4 regions of the Mesorhizobium album genome follow, and region 3 is predicted to be linked to each of the others. Evidence: predicted binding sites of a transcription regulator. Region 3 holds the regulator's gene; each other region holds the start of a gene.
The links. The regulator PhoB, encoded in region 3, activates phosphate uptake and scavenging genes when phosphate is short. The targets are predictions, from matches to a motif close to TGTCATNNANCTGTCAT.
Positions count from the first base shown of each region.

Region 1: RFN28_RS07400 (alkaline phosphatase D family protein) is a predicted target of PhoB. The motif match lies at 1,713-1,729, and genes of this name have one in related genera.
Region 2: olsB (l-ornithine N(alpha)-acyltransferase) is a predicted target of PhoB. The motif match lies at 1,547-1,563, and genes of this name have one in related genera.
Region 4: phnC (phosphonate ABC transporter ATP-binding protein) is a predicted target of PhoB. The motif match lies at 1,521-1,537, and genes of this name have one in related genera.

Region 1 is NZ_JAVIIW010000006.1:113,629-116,835, forward strand. Features, by position in the region: gene RFN28_RS07395 (M3 family metallopeptidase) at 1-1,663, shown strand, start outside; gene RFN28_RS07400 (alkaline phosphatase D family protein) at 1,801-3,207, shown strand, end outside.
Region 2 is NZ_JAVIIW010000002.1:159,165-162,371, forward strand. Features, by position in the region: gene RFN28_RS02485 (trimeric intracellular cation channel family protein) at 1-471, shown strand, start outside; gene olsB (l-ornithine N(alpha)-acyltransferase) at 611-1,483, opposite strand; gene RFN28_RS02495 (hybrid sensor histidine kinase/response regulator) at 1,681-3,207, opposite strand, start outside.
Region 3 is NZ_JAVIIW010000012.1:134,991-138,197, reverse strand. Features, by position in the region: gene RFN28_RS12905 (ROK family transcriptional regulator) at 1-874, shown strand, start outside; gene phoB (phosphate regulon transcriptional regulator PhoB) at 875-1,564, opposite strand; gene phoU (phosphate signaling complex protein PhoU) at 1,584-2,291, opposite strand; gene pstB (phosphate ABC transporter ATP-binding protein PstB) at 2,313-3,116, opposite strand; gene pstA (phosphate ABC transporter permease PstA) at 3,113-3,207, opposite strand, start outside.
Region 4 is NZ_JAVIIW010000002.1:54,229-57,435, reverse strand. Features, by position in the region: gene RFN28_RS02055 (DapH/DapD/GlmU-related protein) at 1-570, shown strand, start outside; gene RFN28_RS02050 (DUF1868 domain-containing protein) at 736-1,446, shown strand; gene phnC (phosphonate ABC transporter ATP-binding protein) at 1,619-2,476, shown strand; gene phnD (phosphonate ABC transporter substrate-binding protein) at 2,619-3,207, shown strand, end outside.

The DNA of each region.
Region 1 (3,207 bases), on a different contig from region 3:
CCTGAAGCTCGACCCGGAAACGCTGCGCGTGCTAGAAAAGACCTGGAAAGGCTTTGTCCGCTCGGGCGCGAAACTGGACGCCGAAGGCAAGAAGCGGCTCGCGGCCATCAACGAGGAGCTCTCCTCGCTCGGCACCAGATTCGGCCAGAACGTGTTGGCCGATGAGCGCGACTGGGCGCTGTTCCTCGACGAGGCCGACCTCGCCGGCCTGCCGGATTTTTTGAAGAGCGCGATGGCCGAGGCCGCCGAGATGCGCGGCCAGAAGGGCTGCTACGCGGTGACGCTATCGCGCTCGATCTACGAGCCGTTCTCGACATTTTCCGAGCGCCGCGACCTGCGCGAGGTCGCCTTCCGCGCCTTTACCATGCGCGGCCAGAATGGCGGCGCGACCGACAACTCGGATGTGGTACGCGACATGCTGAAACTGCGCGCCGAGAAGGCGAAGCTGCTTGGGTATGAATCCTACGCCGCGCTGAAGCTCGACGACACGATGGCGAAGACGCCGAAGGCGGTGCATGACCTGCTCGACCCGGTCTGGGAGAAGGCGCTGGAAAAGGCGGCCGCCGACCGGAAGGAATTGGAGCGGCTGGCGACCGAAGCCGGCAGCAACGAGAAATTCGCCGCCTGGGACTGGCGCTTCTACCAGGAAAAGCTGCGCGCCGAGAAATTCGCCTTCGACGAGGCGGAGCTGAAGCCTTATCTGCAGCTCGAGCGCATCATCGAGGCCTGCTTCGATGTCGCCACGAAGCTGTTCGGCATCAGCTTCGAGGAGAAGAACGGCATCGCCGCCTGGCATCCCGACGCGCGCGCCTTCGTGGTCAAGAATGCCGACGGCAGCGAGCGCGGCCTGTTCCTGGCCGACTATTTCGCGCGGCCGTCGAAGCGCTCGGGCGCCTGGATGAGCGCGCTGAAGTCGGGCTACAAGCTCGGCCACGGCGCGAAGCCTGTCATTTACAACATCATGAATTTCGCCAAGCCGCCGGCCGGCGAGGCGGCGCTGCTGTCGGTCGACGAGGCGAAGACTTTGTTCCACGAATTCGGCCATGCGCTGCACGGCATGCTGACCGACGTCACCTGGCCCTCGGTCTCCGGCACCTCGGTTAGCCGCGACTTCGTCGAATTGCCCTCGCAACTTTACGAGCATTGGCTGACGGTGCCGGCGGTGCTGCAAAAGCATGCGCTGCACGTCAAGACCGGCAAGCCGATGCCAAAGGACCTGCTCGACAAGATGCTCGCCGCCCGCACCTTCGGCGCCGGCTTCGCCACCGTCGAGTTCACCGCCTCGGCGCTGATCGACATGGCCTACCACGCGCGGCCGGATGCGCCGCAAGAGCCGCTTCGTTTCGAAACCGAAACGCTTGAAAAGCTGCACATGCCCGAAACCATCGCGATGCGCCACCGCACCCCGCATTTCGGCCATGTCTTTTCAGGCGACGGCTATTCGGCCGGCTACTATTCCTACATGTGGTCGGAGGTGCTCGACGCCGACGCCTTCTCGGCCTTCGAAGAGACCGGCGATCCGTTCAATCCGGAACTCGCCGAGCGGTTGAAGAAGAACATCTACGCCGCCGGCGGCTCGAAGGACCCCGAAGAGCTCTACACCGCCTTCCGTGGGAAGATGCCGTCGCCGGATGCGATGATGGTGAAGCGAGGGCTGGTGTAGCGCCCCTTCCTTCTCCCACAAGGGGAGAAGGGAAGAGCGGCCTGTTCATTGTTATCAAAACTTCATGGTTCCGAAATGCGCCTGAAACAATGAGGCCCGAGCTTGGCGGTCCCGTTCAATGCCATCCGGAGACAGCCATGAACAAGATCTCGTTGACCCGCCGCGCTTTCGTCACCTCGGCCAGCGCCTTTGGCCTTGTCGCCGCCTCCGGGCTCGCGCTGCCTTACTATTCCCGCGCCAATCAGCGCCCGGCCTTCACCCATGGCGTCCAGTCCGGCGATGTCGACGCGACCTCTGGCATGGTCTGGACCCGCACCGACCGCCCGGCGCGCGTCATGTACGAAGTGTCGACGACGGAAAGCTTCGCCGAGGCGACGCGGCTGGCTGCGCTCGATACGTCGCCCGCCAGTGACTACACGGTCAAGCGGCTGCTCACCGATCTCGCTTCGGACCAGGACATCTTCTATCGCATGGTCGCCGCCGACCTTTCCGACATCAACGCCGTCTCCGAGCCGATTGTCGGCCGCTTCCGCACCGCGCCGGCCTCGAAGCGCGACGTGCGCTTCGCCTGGTCGGGCGACACCGCCGGTCAGGGCTGGGGCATCGACGAGACCGGCATGAAAACCTACTCGACCATCGCCAAGCACACGCCGGACTTCTTCCTGCATTCCGGCGACACGATCTATGCCGACGGCGCCATGAAGGACGAGGTCGACCTGCCCGGCGGCGGCAAGTGGAAGAACGTCGTCATGATCGACGGCAAGCGCAAGGTCGCCGAGACGCTGGACGAGTATCGCGACCAGTGGAAATACAACATGATGGACAAGCACGTGCTGGGCCTCTCCGCCATCTGCCCGACCTTCTACCAGTGGGACGACCACGAGGTGCTGAACAACTGGTCGGATTCGAAGGATCTCAGCAAGGACGATCGCTACAAGGAAAAATCCATCCATGTGTTGGCGGCCCGCGCGGCGCGCGCCTTCCATGAGATGACGACCATCCGCTACGAGCCGTCGGAGCCGGGCCGCGTCTATCGCAAGATCGCTTACGGTCCGCTGCTCGACGTGTTCTTCCTCGACATGCGCTCCTATCGCGGCCCGAACGGGCCCGACAAGGAGGAGACGCTGACGCCGAAGTCGCGCATGCTCGGCGAACAGCAGACCAAGTGGCTGAAGCGGGAGCTGGCGAATTCGAAGGCGACCTGGAAGATCATCGCCGCCGACATGCCGCTCAGCCTTGTCGTCTGGGACGATGCGGCAAAGAAGGTTGGCTTCGAAGCGGTCAGCAATCACGACAATGGCGCGCCGAAGGGCCGCGAGCTCGAATTCGCCGACCTGCTCCGCTACATCAAGAATGCCGGCATTACCAACACGGTGTGGCTCACCGCCGACGTCCACTACACGGCGGCGCATTACTACAATCCCGACAAGGCGCAGTTCCAGGATTTCAACCCGTTCTGGGAGTTCGTTTCCGGCCCGATCCATGCCGGCACGTTCGGCCCCAATGAGCTCGACATGACCTTCGGTCCGGAGCTGAAGTTCATC
Region 2 (3,207 bases), on a different contig from region 3:
CCGGTATTCTGGGTCGCCCACAGCGGCTATGTGCTGATCTGCGCCGTTGTGGCGGTGCTCGTCTTCTTCAGCGCCCATCGCGTCGAATCCCGCTACAAGCTGCTGCTCTGGCTCGATGCCATCGGGCTTGCCGCTTTTGCGGTGATGGGGGCCGCAAAGGGCCTGGCGATCACCGGCTCGCCCGTCGTCTCCGTCATCACCGGGGTGCTCACCGCCACCTTCGGCGGCATATTGCGTGACCTGCTCGCCGGCGAGCCTTCCGTACTGCTGAGACCCGAAATCTATGTCACGGCGGCGCTTGCCGGTGCTGCGCTCTTCACGCTTGGCGACCTTGCCGGCCTGCCGGCGCTTGCCTCGAGCCTGCTCGGCTTCGCCGCCGCCTTCCTGGTGCGCGGCGGCGCACTCAAATTCGGCTGGTCGTTTCCGGCCTATAAGAGCCGGCCCGGCCGAAGGCCGGAGGATATTCCGTGAAGGAGCGAATAGCGAATAGGGAGTAGCGAATAGGGCTGTTGTAATCACTCGCCGACATCTATTTCGTTCGCTATTCGCTATTCGCTATTCGCTATTCGCTATTCGCTATTCGCTATTCGCTATTCGCTATTCGCTAGGCTCATGCCGCGAAGCGCTGGCCTTCACCGCCATAATAGTTGACGTAGCGGGCGCCGATTTCCTTGACGGGCATGACGACGAAAACGTCGACCGTCGAGAATTCGTGGTCGATGACGCAGCCGTCGCCGATGCGGGCGCCGACGCGCAGGTAGCCTTTGACCAGCGGCGGCATGGCGGCGATCGCCGCCTTGGCGTTGACCGCCTCGATCGGCATCAGGTCCATCGAGCAATAGCGGCCGGCCACCGCCCGGACATCCCAGGCCTGGTCGGTGCGGCAATGATGGGCGAGATAGGTGAGCGCCTCGGCATGCGCGGCCGGCACGGTGCCGTGGAAGGACGCGCAGCCGGTCATCACGCCGATGCCGTAATGGTTGATGTAGGCCCAGATGCCTTGCCAGAGCGCCTCGATGGTGCGCTTGGAGCGGTATTCAGGAAGCACGCAGGAGCGGCCGAGCTCGAGGAAGCGCTGGCCCGGATGGCGCGCGACCAGCTTGGTCAGCTCGAATTCGCCCTCGGAATAGAAGCCGCCGGCGGCCGTGGCGATCTCCTGCCGCAGCAGACGGTAGGTGCCGACGATGCGGCGGTGTTCGGGACCGGGAAGCGAGGTGTCGAAAACCAGGAGATGATCGCAGAGCGGGTCGAAACGGTCGGCATCGCGGCGGTCCTGCGCCTGGAACAGATCCTTCCTCGCGCCAAGCTCGTCATAGAATACCCGGTAGCGCACTTCCTGGGCGGCAGCGATCTCGGCCTCGTTGCGGGCGAGCCGCACTTCAAGGTTACCGATACGGCCCAGCGTTGCGCCGTTTGCGACAGCGTCGACAGCACGCGTAGCGAGCAGGGCGCTGGCGTTCGACCGAGTATCGCATTCAGGCATGACTGTATGCACGAGTGATTCTCCTTCGAGCCATCCCTCTTGGCACGGGGATACGGTGTAGGTGCAACAGGATTGTGACAGTACCGTGATACGGCGGGGCCGGCAATACTTCGTCGGCTGGGCAATACCCTCAACCGGCTATCTTATGGACGCGAAAGCCAGGCAATCCAAGGCGTTCGACAAGCCTAAAAAATTCGTTACGCCGCGACCTGGGCCTCGACGGCCTGGACGAGCGCATCGGGGTCGAGAGGCTTGGTGACGAAGCCGCTGGCGCCGTGGGCGAGCACGCTGTGGCGGGTCTTTTCCTGGCTGTCGGCCGAAAGGACCATGATCGGTATCGGCGGCACGGCAAGCGCCTCCTCGTGGCGGCGGATGGCGGCGATTGCGTCCAGCCCGTCCATCACTGGCATGTGCAGGTCCATCAGCACCACGTCGAAGCGGTGCTTGAGGCCGGCGTCGGTTACGGCTTCGACTGCGGCCTTGCCGTTGCCGACGATCTTGACGCGATGCCCGGCCTTGAGAAGCGTGGCGCGGGCAAGCATGGCGTTGATGTCGTTGTCCTCGGCGATCAGCACGGACAGGCCCTGGTCGCGGCGGCGGGACGGGGCGCCGCGCGGTTCCGGCTGCGGCTCGGCGGGCGCCGCCACATGGCTGGTCAACAGCACGCGCAGCAGCGTCTCGCCGCGCACCGGCCGAGCGAGGAACGTCGCGTAGCCGCTGGCGCGGAACTCGCCAAGCATGCCGCGATCGGTGGGCGCGATCAGTGTGATGGCCTGGCAGTCGGCAAAGCCGCTCTGGCGCAGGCGCCTGAGCAGACGGCCGTCGCTGTTTTCGAGCGCGGCATCGACGAGAAGCACGTTGCATCCGGCGGCAAACGCAGCCGCCTGGTCCGGCGTTGCGGTGATCTCGACGGCGCCGCCATGGGCGCGGATGGTGCGCGCGATGGCATCTGCCTCGACCGCGTTCTTCGACACGATCACCGCGCGCTGGTCCGACAGGATGTTCTGGCGATGCGGCGGCGGCTCGGTCGCAGCGGTCGCTGGGAGGTCGAAGGCGAATTCGGAGCCCTCGCCGAGCCGGCTTGCAACCGAGATCGTGCCGCCCATGGCGATGACCAGGCGCTTGGAGATGGCAAGGCCGAGACCCGCTCCGCCATGCACCCTGGTCGAGGTGCCGTCCGACTGCTCGAACTCCTCGAAGATGCGCTCCATGTCCTCTTCACGCAGCCCTGGCCCCGTGTCGGCGACGGTGAAGCAGATGCGGTCGCTGCTTTCGGTGCGGACGCGCGCGACGGTGAGCAGCACGCCGCCGGCATCCGTGAACTTGACGGCATTGCCGATGAGGTTGAGCAGCACCTGGCGCACGCGGCCGGGATCGGCGGTGACCATCTGCGGCACATCGGGCTCGACATGGCAGCCGAGGCCGATGTTCTTCGAGAAGGCCTTCGCCGCCAGGAGCTCGATAATGTTGTCGGCGATCTCGCGCAGCGATGTCGGCTGCGGCTCGGGATCGAAGCGGCCGGCCTCGATCTTGGAATAGTCGAGCAGGTCCTCGATCAGCGCAAGCAGCGCGCTCGCCGATGTGGAGACGGCCCCGACATAGGTGCGCTGCTCCGGCGAAAGGTTGGTATCGGCAAGCAGCTTCGCCATGCCCATGATGCCGTTCATCGGCGTGCGGATTTCGTGGCTGACGGTGGCGAGGAAGCGAGACTTGGCCTGGCTGGC
Region 3 (3,207 bases):
GCTGATTGGCGAATGCACAGCAATCGTCCGGCGCCGGCTGGAGGACCCCGACCTCGATGTCGGCAGCGTCGCCCGCATCGCCATGGGCATCCAGGGCATCACCGATTCTCATGCCCGCGCCATGCTGTGGTCGCCGATCACGCCGCTGACCGATATTCCCTTCGCCGACATTCTGGAAAAGGAATTCGGTATTCCGGCCACCATGGAGAACGACTGCAACATGATGGCGGTGGCGCTGCAATGGCGCGATCCCGACCGCTATCGCGACAATTTCATCGCCATCCTGCTCTCGCACGGCATCGGTATGGGTCTGGTGCTGAAGGGCGAGCTCTTCACCGGCACGCATTCTTCCGGAGGCGAGTTCGGGCACATGATCCACCGTCCGGGCGGCGCGCTCTGCCGCTGCGGACGCCGCGGCTGCGTCGAGGCCTATGCCGGCAACTACGCCATCTGGCGCAATGCCAAAGGGATGAGCGAGAACTCCGAGCCGGTCGACGTCAGCGATGCCGACATGCGGGCTCTTGCCGCCAAGGCGCGCGAGAGCGCCGGACCGGAGCGCGAAGCCTACCGCAAGGCCGGCGAGGCGCTCGGCTTCGGCCTTGGCAACCTGTTCGCGCTGATCGACCCGGCACCGGTCGCCATGGTCGGCGTCAGCGCCGCGGCGTTCGACCTGATAGAGCCGGCGCTGCGCGAGGCCATCGCCCAGACCGCAGGCGGCCAGCATTCGAAGTCGATCTCCTTCGACACCGAGCCGAACGAATTGCCGCTCATCCGCGAAGGCTGCGCCATGCGCGCGCTCACCTTCGTCGACCAGGAGATCTTCGCGCCGGGCGTCCATGCGAGGACCGGTGCAACCGGGAAGAACGTCGCCTGATCAGTCTTCCCTGATCGCGTAGCCCGCCCCGCGAATGGTGCGGATGACATCGGGCATGCGGCCGTTGTTGACCGCCTTGCGCAGACGCCCGACATGCACGTCCACCGTGCGTTCGTCGATATAGATCGTCTCGCCCCAGACATTGTCGAGCAGCTGGCTGCGTGAGAACACCCGGCCGGGATGCCGCATCATGAATTCGAGCAGCCGGAACTCGGTCGGGCCGAGCCTGATCTCGCTCTTCTTGCGGTAGACGCGGTGCGATTCACGGTCGAGCACGATGTCGCCGACCTTGAGCACGCTGGACAGCACCTCCGGCTTGGCGCGGCGCAGCAGCGCCTTGACCCTGGCCATGAATTCCGGCGTCGAGAACGGCTTGACCAGATAGTCGTCGGCACCCGTCGAGAGGCCGCGCACCCGGTCGCTTTCCTCGCCGCGCGCCGTCAGCATGATGATCGGCAGCCGCTCGGTCTCGGGCCGCATCCTGAGGCGACGGCAAAGCTCGATGCCGGAAACCGCCGGCACCATCCAGTCGAGCACCAACAGGTCGGGCACGTTCTCCTGCAGGCGGATCTCGGCTTCGTCGCCACGGGTCACCACCTCGACCTGATAGCCCTCGGATTCGAGGTTGTAGCGGAGCAGCACCCCCAGCGGCTCCTCGTCCTCCACCACCATGATGCGTGGCGCGATCATTTGGCAGTCACCTTCGTTGTCAGGCCGCCGGCGCCGGCATCGCCGTCTCGTCCTGCTTCGGACGATTCGCGGGCAATTGGGTGCCGGTCAGCACGTAATAGGCGTTCTCGGCGATATTGGTGACATGATCGCCGATGCGTTCCAGATTCTTGGCGCAGAACAGGAGATGCGTGCAAGCCGTGATGTTGCGCGGATCCTCCATCATGTAGGTCAGGAGCTCGCGGAAGACGGAGGTGTATTTCACGTCGACGCGCTCGTCGTCGTTCCTGAGCTTGGCGAGCGCCGTGGCGTCGCCCGCCGTGTACTCCTCGATCACGCCCTGGACCTGGATCAGCACCAGCTGCGCCATCGAATCGATGGAGTGCGAAAGGTCGCGCGGCGCGGTGCTGACGCCGACGGAGCCGACGCGCTTGGCAATGTTTTTGGCGAGATCGCCGATGCGTTCGAGGTCGCCGGCCATGCGGATCGCGCCGACCACGTTGCGCAGGTCGTCGGCCATCGGCTGGCGCTTGGCGATCAGCGTGATGGCGCGGTCGTCGAGCTCGCGCTGCCTGGCGTCCATGATGGCATCGTCGGAGACCACGCGCTGCGCCAGCGCGTTGTCGGAATTGAGCAGAGCCTTGGTCGACGCGCCGACCATGGAGCCGGCAAGATCGCCCATGTCGCGGATGAGCCGGCTGATCTGCCTCAAATCCTCGTCGAAGGAAGCGACGGTATGTTCGGCCATGATGAATGTCCTCGTATGAACTCAGCCGAAGCGGCCGGTGATATAGTCCTGCGTGCGCTTCTCGCGAGGCGAGGTGAAGATCTTCTCGGTGCGGTCGAACTCGACCAGCTCGCCGAGATACATGAACGCCGTCTGCCGCGACACGCGCGCCGCCTGCTGCATGTTGTGGGTGACGATCACGATCGTGTAGTCGGCCTGCAGCTCATCGATCAGCTCCTCGATCTTGGCGGTCGACAGCGGATCGAGCGCCGAAGCCGGCTCGTCGAGCAGAATGACTTCCGGCTTCACCGCCACGGTGCGGGCGATGCAAAGCCGCTGCTGCTGGCCGCCGGAGAGGCTCTGGCCGCTGGCGTTGAGCTTGTCCTTGACCTCGTTCCAGAGCGCGGCGCGCTTCAGCGCCGACTCGACGCGGTTGTCCATCTCCGCCTTGCTGATCTTCTCATACAGCCTGACGCCGAAGGCGATGTTCTCGTAGATCGACATCGGGAACGGCGTCGGCTTCTGGAACACCATGCCGATCTTGCTCCTGAGCAGGTTGAGGTCCTGCGACCGGTCGAGGATGTTCTTGCCGTCAAGCAGCACCTGGCCCTCTGCGCTTTGCTTCGGATAGAGCTCGTAGATGCGGTTCAGCACGCGCAGCAGTGTCGACTTCCCGCAGCCCGACGGCCCGATGAAGGCAGTGACGCTGCGTTCGGGCAATGACAGGTTGATGTCCTTCAGCGCCTTCGACTGGCCATAGTAGAAGTTGAGGTTCTTGACTTCGATCTTGGCCTTCTCCACGGCGGTGTCGGCTACGTTCAGATCGGTGGACAACATCGGTTTCATCTGTCCTCTCTGCGTCCGGTGAGGCTGCGGGCGAAGATGCTCAGCCCGAGAACCGTCAGGGTGATTATGAGTGCGCCCGTCCAGGCCAGTT
Region 4 (3,207 bases), on a different contig from region 3:
GTCGAGAACTCGACGCTCGGCCGCTGGACCGAGATCGCCGAACGCAGCCGCGTCTCGGAAAGCGAGCTCGGCGACTATTCCTACATGATGCAGGACTGCGCCGTTTGGTGCGCGACCATCGGCAAGTTCTCCAACATCGCGGCAAGCGTGCGCATCAACGCCACCAACCACCCGACTTGGCGGCCGACGCTGCACCACTTCACCTACCGCGCTTCCGACTATTGGGACGACGCCGAACATGAGAGCGAGTTCTTCGCTCAGCGTCGCGCCAAGCGCGTCACCATCGGCCACGACACCTGGCTCGGCCACGGCTCGACCATCCTGCCCGGCGTGACCGTCGGCGACGGCGCGGCGGTCGGCGCCGGGGCCGTGGTGTCGAAGGACGTCGCGCCCTACACGATCGTCGCCGGCGTGCCGGCAAAACCGATCCGCGTGCGCTTCGCCCGCCGCACCGCCGAGCGCTACCAGGCGCTTGCCTGGTGGGATTGGGACCATGCTCGGCTGCGCGCCGCGCTCGACGATTTCAGGGAGCTGTCGGCGGAAGCGTTTCTGGAGAAGTATGGTGGCTGAGCGCGGTGAATGGTGAATGGTCAATAGTGAATGGCCGGCAACAAGGTCTGGGCTAGGGAAGCCTTCTTCACCATTCACCATTCACCATTCACCATTCACCATTCACCATTCACATCCTTGACACACGACTCGGACAGGAGGCGATTTCCCCCCACGGAGATCGCCATGCTCGACAAGGTAAGACCCTCGCTCGCCTTCTTCTTCGAAGGCACCAATCCGATGCCGCCGGTGCACCTCGGCACACGCTACGACAGATCGGGCAATTTTCTTCTCGAGCCGGGCAACACGGTCGTCAGCCACCTCGTTCAGGGCTCGCCATCAGAAGCCGCAGTCATCGAGGTGCGCGAGCGCATGCGCGCCATGCCCGACGCCGATCGCCTTGCCTTCACGCCGATCTCCAGCCTGCATATGACCGTGTTCCAGGGCATCATCGAATACCGGCGCCGCCTTCCCTATTGGCCAGCCGATGTGCCACTCGATACCGGCATCGACGACATGACCCGCCTCTATCTGCGGCGGCTGCAAGACTTTGAACCTTGCCCTCCGTTTCGCATCAAGGCCATCGGCGTCACGCCGAACGGCCTCACCGTTGCCGGTGCGTCCCCGGAGGACGAGCATATCCTGCGCACATGGCGCGACGCGCTCTCCGTGCCGTTCGGCTACCGCCATCCCGATCACGACGCATATGTCTTCCACATCACTTTCGCCTATCAGATCCGCCGGCTCGCCGATGACCGTGTGGCCGCCTGGCAGGACCTGCTCGACAACTGCCTGTCGTTCCTCGAGCGTGAGGCTCCGGTGATCGAATTGCGCCCGCCGGCCTTCTGCAGCTTCAAGGACATGAAGCATTTCGAGGAATTGCTTGTCTTTGGCTGACGCTATGCATGTCGCCCAAAAGTGCGCAGCGGTTTTGGGACAACGATATGCATAAACAAGGATGGCCTGTGGGACGTAACAAAACTGACATCAATCCGACACCCCAGCTTCATGGGGCTGCGCTAGCGAAGGTTAACGGACCTTCAAAACCGCGACGGACTGGAGTCTTGCCATGTCAGCATCATCGGCCACGCTGGAAATCCGCGGCGTAACCCGACGATTTGGCAAGAACACCGCCGTCAGCGACATCAACATCTCGATCCCGCAAGGCCAGATGGTCGGCATCATCGGCCGCTCCGGCGCCGGCAAGTCGACGTTGCTGCGCATGATCAATCGTCTGATCGATCCCAGCCAGGGATCGATTTTTTTTGACGGCGCGGAGGTGTCGCGCCTGCAGGGGTCGCCGCTGCGCCGCTGGCAGCGCGACTGCGCCATGATCTTCCAGCAGTTCAACCTGGTGCCGCGCCTTGACGTCCTGACCAACGTGCTGCTCGGCCGTCTGAACCACCGCTCAACGCTCTCCAACCTGCTTGGCATGTTTTCGCGCACCGAGTGCGCCGAGGCGGTGGCCGCGCTCGAGCGCCTCGACATCGCCCGCACCGCGCTGCAGCCGGCCGGCACACTTTCCGGCGGCCAGCAGCAGCGTGTGGCGATCGCGCGCGCCATGATGCAGCAGCCGAAGGTGCTTCTGGCCGATGAACCGATCGCATCGCTCGACCCGCTCAACGCCAAGGTGGTGATGGACTCACTGCGCGACATCAATCTGCGCGAAGGCATCACCGTGGTCACCAACCTGCATACGCTGGACACCGCCCGCGCCTATTGCAACCGCATCATCGGCATGGCCGCCGGCAAGGTCGTCTTCGACGGCGCGCCGGAGGACCTCGACCGCGAGGCCGTGCGCACGGTCTATGGCGCGGATGCCAACGGCGTCGAGATCTCCGAGGCCATCACGTCGACCAGCGTCACCGTCAAGCCGAAGATCACCGCATCCGCCGGACCGCTCGAACCGGCCTTCCCTGGCTACTGAGTCCGCCGCCCGGGCTGAAGCTGGTCCGGGCAAATCGTGAATTTCAGCAAAAGAGCAACCCGGATCGCCCGCCCGCGTCAAAGGCTGAACTCAAAAATTCGAACGCCACCGGCGCGAAGCCGGAGCAACAGGAGAGAGATCAATGTTCAGGAAAATGGTTTTTTGCGCCGTATCGATGCTGGCCATGGCGGCAAGTGCCGCCCACGCTGCCGACATCAAGGAGTTCCGCGTCGGCATCCTCGGCGGCGAGAACGAGACCGACCGCCTGCGCAACTACCAGTGCCTCGCCGACCACCTCAAGGCCGAATTCGGCTTCGAGAAGGTGTCGCTGTTTCCGGCCGCCGACTATGACGGCGTCATCCAGGGCCTGCTCGGCGGCACGCTCGACTTCGCCGAGCTCGGCGCGTCCGGCTACGCCAGCGTCTATCTGAAGGACCCGAAGGCCGTCACTCCGATCCTCACCACCAAGCAGACCGACGGCTCGACCGGCTACTATTCGATCGGCCTGGCGCTGAAGACTTCCGGCATCACCGACATCAAGTCGGCCAAGGGCAAGAAGCTCGGCTATGCCGACCCGGATTCGACCTCGGGCTATCTGATCCCGCTGACCCAGATTCCGAAGGACACCGGCGCTTCCAACGAGACCTACTTCGCCTCGACCCAGTTCAACGGCGGCCACGAGAACAACGTCCTTGCCGTCCGCGACGGCAAGGTTGACGTGGCGGTGGACG